DNA from 3 places in the Saccharopolyspora sp. NPDC000359 genome. Region 2 is predicted to be linked to each of the others. Evidence: riboswitches for the same ligand, from Rfam matches in the RefSeq annotation. Region 2 holds a riboswitch; each other region holds the start of a gene.

Region 1 (3,844 bases), on a different contig from region 2:
CGGTGTCGGCGAACGCCGTCGCGCGTTCGTCGGAGACCTGGTCGGGCACCACCGCCCACATCGAACCGAGCAGTTCACCGCCCATCCTGATCGGCACCACCAGCCGGGGCAGCGTGCCGTCCTGCTGGGCGGGAACGAAGATCGCCGAACTGCCCTTGCTGAGCTTGCGGAACGTGCCGCGCGCCCGGAACTTGGCGAGCACGTCGTCGGGCTGCCTGCGGCCCATGATCGTCGAGACGCGCGCGGGGTCGGTGAGGTCCTGCCGGGCCGAGTAGGCGAGCACCTGGGAGTGCGCGTCCTCGATGGTGACCGGGGCGTCCACCACGTCGGCCACCGCGTCGGCGAGCCGGAACAGGTCGCCGACCCCGGTGCTGCGCGCGTCCGCCTCGTCGAAGTCGGTCCGGGCCAGCGCCGCCCGGATCAACCAGACCAGCTGGGCCCACGCGGTCTCCGGCCGGACCTCGACCAGGGCGACGTCCGCCTCCTCGGCTGCCGCGGTGATGTGCTCGTCGGCGGCGACCGGCGGCTTCAACAGCACCGCCGCCGCACCCAGGTCGCCGCAGGTGCGCACCAGTGCCGCCGCGTGCTCGCGGTCCGCGACCGCCACGCCCAGCACCAGGTCGCCGTCGACCACCGCCGGGTGCTGGTCGGGTTCGGCGATGACGACGTCGCCGACGCACGTGGTCGACTCCGGGACGACCACCGCGCGCAGCAGGGTCGGCCCAACCCGGTCGACCAGTGCCCGGACGTCCAGCATCACCGGCCTCCTGAAACTCGTCCTTCGCCACCCGCCGGAGGTCATGCCCGAGCCAGGGGACCCGGCGCGCGGGAGGGCGGCCACGCTGAGCGGGTTCGCCGGAAGCGCCGCCTGGTCGCGGACCGGGGGTGGGCATTGTGGCACCAGAGCGGGCCCGTTTATCGTTGCTGAGCACGTAGACAATCGCATACCGGCCGTCGACCCCGTGCGGGAGAGACCTCGCACCAGGTGCGGGGCGCCGAAGGAGCAAGACTCCCCACAAAACTCTCAGGCACCCATGACCGTTCGGGCGAGGCAACTCTGGAAAGCGCGCGTCGCAGTGGACGCGCCACCCACGGTGCAAGCCGCTGATCCGCGGCGAAGCTCTCAGGTACCGAAACAGAGGGGGAGGCCCAGCACATTCCGGGCGCACCCGCGCCCTCCAGACCGCTTTGGAGCCTCCCACCATGTCCCTGCCGGAGAACCTGCGCTACACCGAAGAGCACGAGTGGATCGAGGACCGCGACGACGTGGTCCGCATCGGCATCACCCAGCACGCCGCGGAGGCGCTGGGCGACATCGTCTTCGTGCAGCTGCCCGAGGTCGGCGAGCAGATCGAGGCCGGTCAGACCTGCGGTGAGCTGGAGTCCACCAAGTCCGTCAGCGACCTGTTCGCGCCGGTCACCGGTGAGGTCGTCGCGATCAACGACTCCGTCGTGGACGACCCCGCGCTGGTCAACGCGGAGCCGTTCGGCGGGGGCTGGCTGCTGGAGGTGCGCGCCACCGCGACCGGTGCTGTGCTCACGGCAGAGCAGTACGCCGGACTGATCGAGCAGTAGCCGGAGCCGGGCAGCAGCGGAGGCGATCAATGGCGATCAGTGTCTTCGACCTGTTCTCAGTGGGCATCGGACCGTCCAGTTCGCACACCGTGGGCCCGATGCGGGCGGCCAAGCGATTCGCGCGACGACTGCGTGACGCGGGCCGGTTGCCGCAGGTCACGCGGATCAAGGCGGAGCTGTTCGGTTCGTTGGGGGCGACCGGGCACGGGCACGGCAGCCCGAAGGCGGTGCTGCTGGGCCTGGAGGGCCACAGCCCGGAGGTCGTCGATCCGGCCGCGGTGGCGGACCGGGTCACCGAGATCAGCACGACGGGCCGGTTGCGGCTGGACGGTGCGCACGAGATCCGGTTCAGCGTGGACCGCGACCTGGTGATGCACCGCCGCAGGTCGCTGCCGGTGCACCCGAACGGGATGCGGTTCACCGCGTTCACCGGGGACGTCGTCCTGGACAGTGCCGAGTACTACTCGGTCGGCGGAGGTTTCGTCGTCGACGAGGACGCGACCGGCGCCGACCGGATCAAGCCGGACGAGACCGAGGTGCGGTTGCCGTTCCGCACGGGTGCGGAACTCCTCGAGCGCACGGCGGAGTCCGGGTTGTCCATCAGCGGTGTCATGCTGGCCAACGAGCTGTCGTGGCGCGGCGAGGACGCGGTCCGCAAGGAACTGCTGGAGATCTGGCAGGTGATGCGGGAGTGCGTGGACAACGGCTGCCGCAACACCGGCGAGCTGCCGGGCGGGCTGAAGGTCAAGCGGCGCGCGGCGGAGCTGGCTGCGTCGCTGACCGGTCAGGATGATCCGCTGGAGTGGGTCACCCTGTTCGCGCTGGCCGTCAACGAGGAGAACGCGGCCGGTGGCCGGGTGGTGACCGCCCCGACCAACGGGGCGGCGGGCATCGTCCCGGCGGTGCTGCACTACTACACCCGCTTCGTGCCCGGTGCCGACGACGACGGTGTGGTGCGTTTCCTGCTCGCGGCGGGTGCGGTCGGGGTGTTGTTCAAGGAGAACGCCTCGATCTCCGGTGCCGAGGTCGGGTGCCAAGGCGAGGTCGGCTCGGCGTGCTCGATGGCCGCTGCCGGGCTGGCGGAGGTTCTCGGCGGGACGCCGCGCCAGGTGGAGAACGCCGCCGAGATCGCGATGGAGCACAACCTCGGGCTCACCTGCGACCCGATCGGCGGCTTGGTGCAGATCCCGTGCATCGAGCGCAACGCGGTGGCCTCGGTCAAGGCGATCACCGCGGCGCGGATGGCGTTGCGTGGCGACGGCAACCACTTCGTCTCGCTGGACAAGGTGATCAAGACGATGCGCGAGACCGGCCGCGACATGAAGGTCAAGTACAAGGAGACCGCCCGCGGCGGCCTCGCGGTCAACGTCATCGAGTGCTGACCCCGCGCGGGCGGTGCGAGGAAGGGAACCTTCCTGTCACCGCCCGCGCTGGTCACGTGAGCAAGGGAACCTTCCTGTCACGCGCCTGCCCGCGGACGTGAGGAGGGGAACCTTCCTGTCACCGTCGGTGGGTCCGCGCTCTGGAAGAGCCCTTACCGGTCAGCCGAGTACCAGTGCCCCACGCCAGGTCAGCTGCGTCCAATTAAGTTGTGCGCAATTCAATCTTGCGCTATAGTTTCGGGTATGGCTGACCCGGAGGCGCGGTTGACGTTGGACCGCCAGTTGTGCTTCGCGCTCTACAGCGCTTCGCGCGCTTTCACCAACCTGTACCGGCCGTTCCTGGGGGAGCTCGGGCTCACCTACCCGCAGTACCTGGTGATGTTGGTGCTCTGGGAACGCCGGTCGCTCGCCGTCAAGGAGCTCGGCGCAGCGCTGCGGCTGGACTCCGGCACGTTGTCGCCGCTGCTGAAGCGGTTGGAGGCGCGGGGGTTGGTCGTGCGGGAGCGCAGCTCGGACGACGAGCGGTCCGTGTTCGTCGCGTTGACCGACGACGGGCGTGATCTGCAGGAGCGCGCCCGGGAGATCCCGGGGCAGATGCTGGCCGCGACCGGTCTCGAGATCGACGGTGTGGTCGAGCTGCGATCCACGTTGGAGCAGTTGACCGCCGCGCTGGACGCGGCGGCGGAAGCGCAGGCCGAATCGAAGGAGCGGGAACGATGACAGTCCTCTACACGGCGGAAGCGACGGCCACCGGTGCTGGGCGCGACGGACGCACCCAGTCCTCGGACGGTGTTCTCGACCTGGACTTGGCCGTGCCGAAGGAGTTGGGCGGCCCGGGCGGCGCCGCGACCAACCCCGAGCAGCTGTTCGCCGCCGGGTACGCGGCG
Region 2 (3,844 bases):
GATGAAGGTCTTCTCGCCGTTGATCACCCACTCCGCGCCGTCCTTGACCGCCGTGGTGCGCAGGTCCTTGGCGTCCGACCCGGCCCCCGGCTCGGTGATCGCGAAGCAGGACTTGCGGGTGCCCTCGATGGTCGGCAGCAGGTAGCGCTGCTTCTGCTCCTCGTTGGCGTGGTAAAGGATGTTGTCGGCGTAGCCGCCGAACCGGAACGGCACGTAGGTGCGGCCGAGCTCGATCTCGATCAGCGCCGACATCACCGACGACAGGCCCATGCCGCCGTACTCCTCGGGCGTCTGCACGCCCCAGAACCCGGCGTCCTTCGCCTTCTGCTGCAGCTCGTGCTGCTCGTCCTTGGTCAGGCCGCGCTCCCCGGCCCGCTCCCGCCGCAGCACCTCCGGTTCCAGCGGCACCAGCTCGCGCTGGACGAAGTTACGCACCCAGTCCCTGATGTCGCGCTCGGTGTCGGAGAGCGAGAAGTCGACCATCGCCGGATCCCTTCCTGCGGCCATCTAACTAACGTCGTTAGTTTTGTGGCAGCCTAAGACGGTCCCGGCGAACGCCGCAAGGGACCTGACGAGGAGAAGACGTGCCCAGACCGACCACTCCCCGGTTGTCACCGGAACGCATCCGCCGCGTCGGGCTGGAGATCATCGACGCCGACGGCCTGGAGGCGCTGTCCATGCGCCGCCTCGCGGAACGGCTCGGGGTGCGCGCGGCCTCGCTGTACAACCACGTCTCGACCAAGGAAGATTTGCTGCACGAGATCGCCGACGACGTGATGGCCGCGGTGGACGTCGCCGGTTTCGACCAGGACTGGACGAGGGGCCTGCGCACCTGGGCCCGCTCCTACCGCGCGGCCCTGGTCGCCCACCCGAACCTGGTGCCGTTCCTGGCCTACGGCCCGGCCCGCCGCGAGAACGCCCTGCGCCGGGCGGACGCGGTGCACGGCGGCCTGACCCGCGCGGGCTGGCCGCAGCGCTACGCCACCATGATCGGCGCCTCGACGAAGTACCTGGTGGTGGGCTCGGCGATGGGCTCGTTCAGCGGTGGCTTCCCGGACGACGCGGACCTCTACGACGACCGCTTCCCCCACCTGAACAGGGCCCACCTGCTGCGCGAGCACGCGGCGGAGATCGACGAGGCCAGCTTCGAACTGGCCCTCGAAGCCCTCATCGACGGCCTCCGCAAGCAGTACCAGGCCCTGGACACCACGCGAACGACCTGAACCTGTTCAGAAGTCCGGGCAAGCCTGCACGAGATCACTCGCCCGTCCGGTTGACGTGGGTCACCGGGGGTTCGTAGCGTCCAAGGCGCAGAACCGAATACAGCGCCTACGACGTCGTGCGGGAGAGACTCCGGCCCACCGGGACCGGGGCGCCGAAGGAGCAATACTCCCCAGCAAACTCTCAGGCACCGGCACCGCGCGGCACCAGGCGATCACGGAGAAAAGCAGGAGCACCCGCTTCTCGCCCACGGTGCAAGCCACCCCCGCGGGGTGGCGAAACTCTCAGGCCAATGACTCCGGGGAGACCGCCCGACCAGCGCAAGCCCGCGCAGGTCGGGGTCGAGGTGCCCCCGATAAGGTTGGGCGCAGTGAGCTGACCGGCCCTCGACTGCCGACCGGCGCCCACCAGGAGGAGTCCCACACCATGTCGTCGCCACGACGGACGCCCTTGCACCACGTCCACGAAGCGCTCGGAGCCACCTTCACCGAGTTCGCCGGCTGGCAGATGCCGCTGCGCTACTCCGGTGACACCGCGGAGCACAACGCGGTGCGCACCGCCGCGGGCCTGTTCGACCTGACCCACATGGGCGAGATCCGGATCAGCGGCCCGCAGGCCGCCGAGGCGCTCGACCACGCGCTGGTCGCCAACGCCTCCGCGATCACCCCCGGCCGCGCCCGCTACACCATGATCTGCAACCCGGCCGGTGGCGTGCTGGACGACCTGATCGTCTACCGCCTCGACGAGCAGGAGTTCCTGGTGGTGGCCAACGCCGCGAACGCCGCCGTGGTCTCCGCCGAGCTCGCCGACCGGGTCAGCGGCTTCGACGCCCAGCACGAGGACGTCTCCGACGACTACGCGCTGATCGCGGTGCAGGGCCCGAACGCGGTGGCGATTCTCGCGCCGCTGACCGACACCGACCTCTCCGGCGTCAAGTACTACGCGGGTTACCGGACGCAGGTCGCGGGCAAGGACGTGCTGCTGGCGCGCACCGGCTACACCGGCGAGGACGGCTTCGAGCTGTTCACCGCGCCGGGCGACGCCGAGGCCGTGTGGCAGGCGCTGACCGAGTCGGGCGCGCAGCACGGCCTGCAGCCCACCGGGCTGTCCTGCCGCGACACGCTGCGCCTGGAGGCCGGGATGCCGCTGTACGGCAACGAGCTCTCCGCCGACCTCACGCCGTACCACGCGAACCTCGGCCGGGTGGTCAAGCTCGACAAGCCCGGCGACTTCGTCGGCAAGGAAGCGCTGGCGGCTGCCGCGGAGAAGCCCACCGAGCGCACCCTGGTCGGGCTGAGCACCGACCAGCGCCGCGCGCCCCGCCACGGCTACCGGGTGCTGGACGCCGAGGGCTCCGAGATCGGCGTGGTGACCAGCGGCGCCCCGTCCCCGACCTTGGGCCACCCGATCGGACTGGCCTACGTGGACCGCGAGCACAGCGAACCCGGCACCCAGCTGCAGGTCGACATCCGCGGCAAGGCCGTCGCGGTGCAGGTCGTCGAGCTGCCGTTCTACCGCCGCAACGCCTGAGAGATGCACACAGGAGGCAACACCATGTCGACACCGGACCTGTTCAACGACAAGCTGGCCGCGGTGGACCCAGAGGTGGCGGCGGCCGTCGGCGCCGAGCTCAACCGCCAGCAGACCACGCTGGAGATGATCGCGTCGGAGAACTTCGCGCCGCAGGCCGTGCTGGAGGCGCAGGGCTCGGTGCTGACCAACAAGTACGCCGAGGGCTACCCGGGGCGCCGTTACTACGGCGGCTGCGAGCACGTCGACGTCGTCGAGCAGCTGGCCATCGACCGGATCAAGGAGCTGTTCGGCGCCTCGTTCGCCAACGTGCAGCCGCACTCGGGCGCGCAGGCCAACGCCGCGGCGATGTTCGCGCTGCTCAAGCCGGGTGACACCATCATGGGCCTGGACCTGGCCCACGGCGGTCACCTGACCCACGGGATGCGGATCAACTTCTCCGGCAAGCTCTACAACGTGGTGCCCTACCACGTGCGCGAGGACGACCACCGCGTCGACATGGACGAGGTCGCCCGGCTGGCGCGGGAGAACAAGCCGCAGCTGATCATCGCCGGGTGGTCGGCCTACCCGCGGCAGCTGGACTTCAAGCGGTTCCGGGAGATCGCCGACGAGGTCGGCGCCTACCTGATGGTGGACATGGCGCACTTCGCCGGGCTGGTCGCCGCGGGCCTGCACCCGAACCCGGTGCCGCACGCCCACGTCGTCACCACCACCACGCACAAGACCCTGGGCGGTCCGCGCGGTGGCGTGATCCTGTCCTCCGACGAGGAGTTCACCAAGAAGTTCAACTCCGCGGTGTTCCCCGGTCAGCAGGGTGGGCCGCTGGAGCACGTGATCGCGGGCAAGGCGGTGGCGTTCAAGGTCGCCGCTGGCGAGGAGTTCAAGGACCGGCAGCGCCGGACCGTCGAGGGCGCCCAGGTCCTGGCCGAGCGGCTGTCGGCCGCCGACGCCAAGGAGGCCGGTGTGCAGCTGGTCTCCGGCGGCACCGACGTGCACCTGGTGCTGGTGGACCTGCGCAACTCCGAGCTGGACGGCAAGCAGGCCGAGGACCGGCTGCACGAGATCGGCATCACGGTCAACCGCAACGCGGTGC
Region 3 (3,844 bases), on a different contig from region 2:
CGCGACCGGGGTCGGTGGCATCCGCGGTGGGGGAATTTCTCGACGCCGCAACCGGTTTTTGCGGTTGCAGCGGCTTCGTTTCCGGCGGTCCGCGAGGGCGGTCGGCGGTGTATCGTGCTGGTAATGCTCGATGACGAGCTCAGCCAGCGGTTCGAGCCCAGTGGTTCGGGCAGGTGCCCCGATGTTGGAGCTGTGGCAGCGGTGGTCGTGAGGCCGCCGAAGGGATGGGCGTGGCCGCCGTATCGCGGGTAGCGTCGGAGGCGTCGGTGCGCGATCCTCGACAGGGATGTCACGCTTCGGCGCGCTGGAGGAGGCGATGTGACGATGAGCAGCGAGATGCGCGTCGTCGGCGTGCGAGTGGAACTACCAGCCAACCAGCCGATCCTGCTGTTGCGCGAGGCGCACGGCGAGCGTTACCTGCCGATCTGGATCGGCTCGGTCGAGGCGACGGCCATCGCGCTCGAGCAGCAGGGCGTGCGGCCGCAGCGACCCCTGACCCACGACCTGCTCAAGGACGTCATCGGCGCCCTGGGGCGCGACCTGGAGCAGGTGCGGATCACCGATCTGCAGGAGGGCACCTTCTTCGCCGAGCTGGTGTTCGACGGGGATGTGCGGGTCTCGGCGCGGCCGAGCGACTCGGTGGCGCTGGCCCTGCGCATCGGGGTGCCGATTCACGCCGACGAGTCGGTGCTGGACGAGGCCGGGTTGGTCATCCCCGACGAGCAGGAGGACGAGGTGGAGAAGTTCCGCGAGTTCCTCGACTCCGTCTCGCCCGAGGACTTCCGCGGCGCGGACACGTAGCGGTCCGCGACCCGGTTGGAGCAATCCCGGCCCCCGCTTGCGCCTGCAGGCGGGGGCCGGGTCGTCCGGCGCCCGCGCGTCGCGTTGACCTCCCCGCGAGGCAGGCATACCGTCGAGTTGCGCGAAATCGCCCCGGTGTGATTCAGCGGGTGAACTGCCGGTGCGGCGGTGCTGCCGACCGCGGTCGGCGGGGTGTTCGCGGCCCTGATCGAACCGATTCGGGCGCTGGTGATCGTCGTCGGCGACAAGCCGGACGAGGGGAGGCAGGCGTGGTCGAGGAAGCGTCCAACGGGGATGCTGCCGCGGAGCAGGGTGGTCTGTTCCCAGACGCCTCGCTGCCGGACGAGCTGGTCGGCTACCGGGGACCGGCCGCCTGCCAGATCGCTGGCATCACCTACCGCCAGCTGGACTACTGGGCGCGCACCAAGCTGGTCGGCCCGTCGATCCGCGGGGCGGCCGGTTCCGGTTCGCAGCGGCTGTACTCGTTCAAGGACATCCTGGTGCTCAAGGTGGTCAAGCGGCTGCTGGACACTGGGGTGTCGCTGCACAACATCCGGGTCGCGGTCGAGCACCTGCGCAACCGCGGCGTGCAGGACCTGGCCCGGTTGACGCTGTTCAGCGACGGGACGACGGTCTACGAGTGCACCTCTGCCGAGGAGGTGGTCGACCTGCTGCAGGGCGGCCAGGGGGTGTTCGGCATCGCCGTCAGCGGTGCGATGCGCGAGATCAGCGGCACCATCCACGAGTTCCCGGCCGAGCGGGCCGACGGCGGTGAGGTGGTGCAGGCCGAGGACGAGCTGTCCCGGCGCCGCCGGGACCGGCAGGCCGAGACCGGCTGACCGGTCGGTCGGTGGTTGCGGCAGTGTGCCGCACCTCGCATCAGCGGTTCGCGGGGGTGGTCTGATCGGGTAGGCTGCCACCCATCGCCGACCCCGTGCGGGAGAGTCCGGCCCGGCGCCCAGCCGTGGTCGGCGCCGAAGGAGCAACCCTCCCCGACAACCTCTCAGGCCACCTGGACCGCGCGGGCGAGATACCTCTGGAAAGAGGGGGTACCACTGGTGTGGTGCCACCCCGCCGACGGTGCAAGCCCGGACCCCGGGTGAAGCTCTCAGGCGTTCGCTTCGCGGACAGTGACAGAGGGGGAGAGCAAGCGCAGCCGCCGCTGCACTGCCACCCCTGTTCGCCGCGATGATTGAGGTTTGGCGATGACCGACGACCGCATTCCCCTGGCAGCTCTGGAGCACGGCACGCCGTTCGCCGACCGGCACGTCGGCCCGGCCCCGGCGGAACTGGCCCACATGCTCGACGTGATCGGCGTGGGCTCGTTGGAGGAGCTGGGCCGCAGCGCGGTGCCGGACGCCATTCGCGAGGACGACCTGCGGCTGGCGCTGCCGGAACCGGCCACCGAAGCGGCGGCGCTGGCCGAGCTGCGCAAGCTCGCGCGCCGCTGCCACCCGCACACCGAGATGATCGGGCTCGGCTACTACGGCACCACGACCCCGCCGGTCATCCTGCGCAACGTGCTGGAGAACCCGGCCTGGTACACCGCCTACACGCCGTACCAGCCGGAGATCTCGCAGGGCCGCCTGGAGGCGCTGCTGAACTTCCAGACGATGGTGGCCGACCTGGCCGGGATGCAGGTGGCCAACGCGTCGATGCTGGACGAGGCGACCGCCGCGGCCGAGGGCATGACGCTGGTGCGCCGGGCCGGGAAGTCCAAGTCGCCGCGGTTCCTGGTGGACGCCGACACCCTCCCGCAGAGCACCGCGGTCATCCAGACCCGCGCCGAGCCGCTGGGCATCGAGGTCGTCGTCGCCGACCTGTCGCAGGGCCTGCCCGAGGGCGAGTTCTTCGGCGCGCTGCTGTCCTACCCGGGTGCCTCGGGTGCGGTGCGCGACCACGAGGCGCTCATCGCCGAGGCGCACGAGCGCGGGGCGAAGGTCGTGGTCGCGGCCGACCTGCTCGCGCTGACGCTGCTGCGCGCGCCCGGTGAGATCGGCGCGGACGTGGTCGTGGGCAACACCCAGCGCTTCGGCGTGCCGATGGGCTTCGGTGGCCCGCACGCCGGGTTCATGGCGGTGGCCAAGGGCCTGGAGCGGCAGCTGCCCGGTCGGCTGGTCGGGGTGAGCGTCGACGCCGACGGCAACAAGGCCTACCGGCTCGCGCTGCAGACCCGCGAGCAGCACATCCGCCGCGAGAAGGCCACCAGCAACATCTGCACCGCGCAGGTGCTGCTGGCGGTGGTGGCGTCGATGTACGCGGTGTACCACGGCCCGGCCGGGCTGCGGGCGATCGCGACCCGCGCGCACCGGATGGCGGCTGTGCTGGCCGAGCAGCTGCGGCGCGGCGGCGTCGAGGTGCTGCACCAGGAGTTCTTCGACACGATCGTGGCGAAGGTGCCGGGCCGGGCCGACGAGGTCGTGGCCGCCGCGCGCCGCGGCGGCATCAACCTGCGCCGCGTCGACGCCGACCACGTGGGCGTCAGCTGCGACGAGACCACCACCCGCGCCCACCTGGCCACCGTGTGGCAGGCCTTCGGCGTCGAGGGCCTGGACGTCGACGAGCTGGACGCGCAGACCCCCGACGCGCTGCCGACCGCGCTGCGGCGCACCTCCGAGTACCTGGCGCACCCGGTGTTCCACACCCACCACTCGGAGACCTCGCTGCTGCGCTACCTGCGGCAGCTGTCGGACAAGGACATCGCGCTGGACCGCAGCATGATCCCGCTGGGGTCGTGCACCATGAAGCTCAACGCGACCGCCGAGATGGAGCCGATCACCTGGCCGGAGTTCGGGTCGCTGCACCCGTTCGCGCCCGCCCAGGACGCTGAGGGGCTGCTGTCGCTGGTCGGGGACCTGGAGACCTGGTTGGCCGAGGTCACCGGCTACGACGCGGTGAGTCTGCAGCCCAACGCCGGCAGCCAGGGCGAGTTCGCCGGCCTGCTGGCCATCCGCGCCTACCACCGCAGCCGTGGTGAGACCGACCGCGACGTGTGCCTGATCCCGGCGAGCGCGCACGGCACCAACGCCGCCAGCGCGGTGAT

What was found. Region 2 has a riboswitch for glycine ahead of gcvT (glycine cleavage system aminomethyltransferase GcvT). Riboswitches for the same ligand answer to the same signal wherever they lie in the genome.
Region 1: another riboswitch for glycine. It lies ahead of gcvH (glycine cleavage system protein GcvH); the one in region 2 lies ahead of gcvT (glycine cleavage system aminomethyltransferase GcvT).
Region 3: another riboswitch for glycine. It lies ahead of gcvP (aminomethyl-transferring glycine dehydrogenase); the one in region 2 lies ahead of gcvT (glycine cleavage system aminomethyltransferase GcvT).

Annotation. Positions count from the first base shown of each region.
Region 1 covers NZ_JBEPDU010000001.1:66,283-70,126, forward strand. Annotated here, with positions in the region: gene ABT324_RS00310 (PucR family transcriptional regulator) at 1-757, opposite strand, end outside; glycine riboswitch at 956-1,051, shown strand; glycine riboswitch at 1,052-1,149, shown strand; gene gcvH (glycine cleavage system protein GcvH) at 1,204-1,575, shown strand; gene ABT324_RS00320 (L-serine ammonia-lyase) at 1,605-2,957, shown strand; gene ABT324_RS00325 (MarR family winged helix-turn-helix transcriptional regulator) at 3,201-3,677, shown strand; gene ABT324_RS00330 (organic hydroperoxide resistance protein) at 3,674-3,844, shown strand, end outside.
Region 2 covers NZ_JBEPDU010000042.1:9,821-13,664, forward strand. Annotated here, with positions in the region: gene ABT324_RS24585 (acyl-CoA dehydrogenase family protein) at 1-483, opposite strand, end outside; gene ABT324_RS24590 (TetR/AcrR family transcriptional regulator) at 585-1,223, shown strand; glycine riboswitch at 1,333-1,430, shown strand; glycine riboswitch at 1,431-1,530, shown strand; gene gcvT (glycine cleavage system aminomethyltransferase GcvT) at 1,648-2,751, shown strand; gene glyA (serine hydroxymethyltransferase) at 2,776-3,844, shown strand, end outside.
Region 3 covers NZ_JBEPDU010000031.1:66,891-70,734, forward strand. Annotated here, with positions in the region: gene ABT324_RS20370 (bifunctional nuclease family protein) at 325-801, shown strand; gene ABT324_RS20375 (MerR family transcriptional regulator) at 1,071-1,640, shown strand; glycine riboswitch at 1,729-1,831, shown strand; gene gcvP (aminomethyl-transferring glycine dehydrogenase) at 2,007-3,844, shown strand, end outside.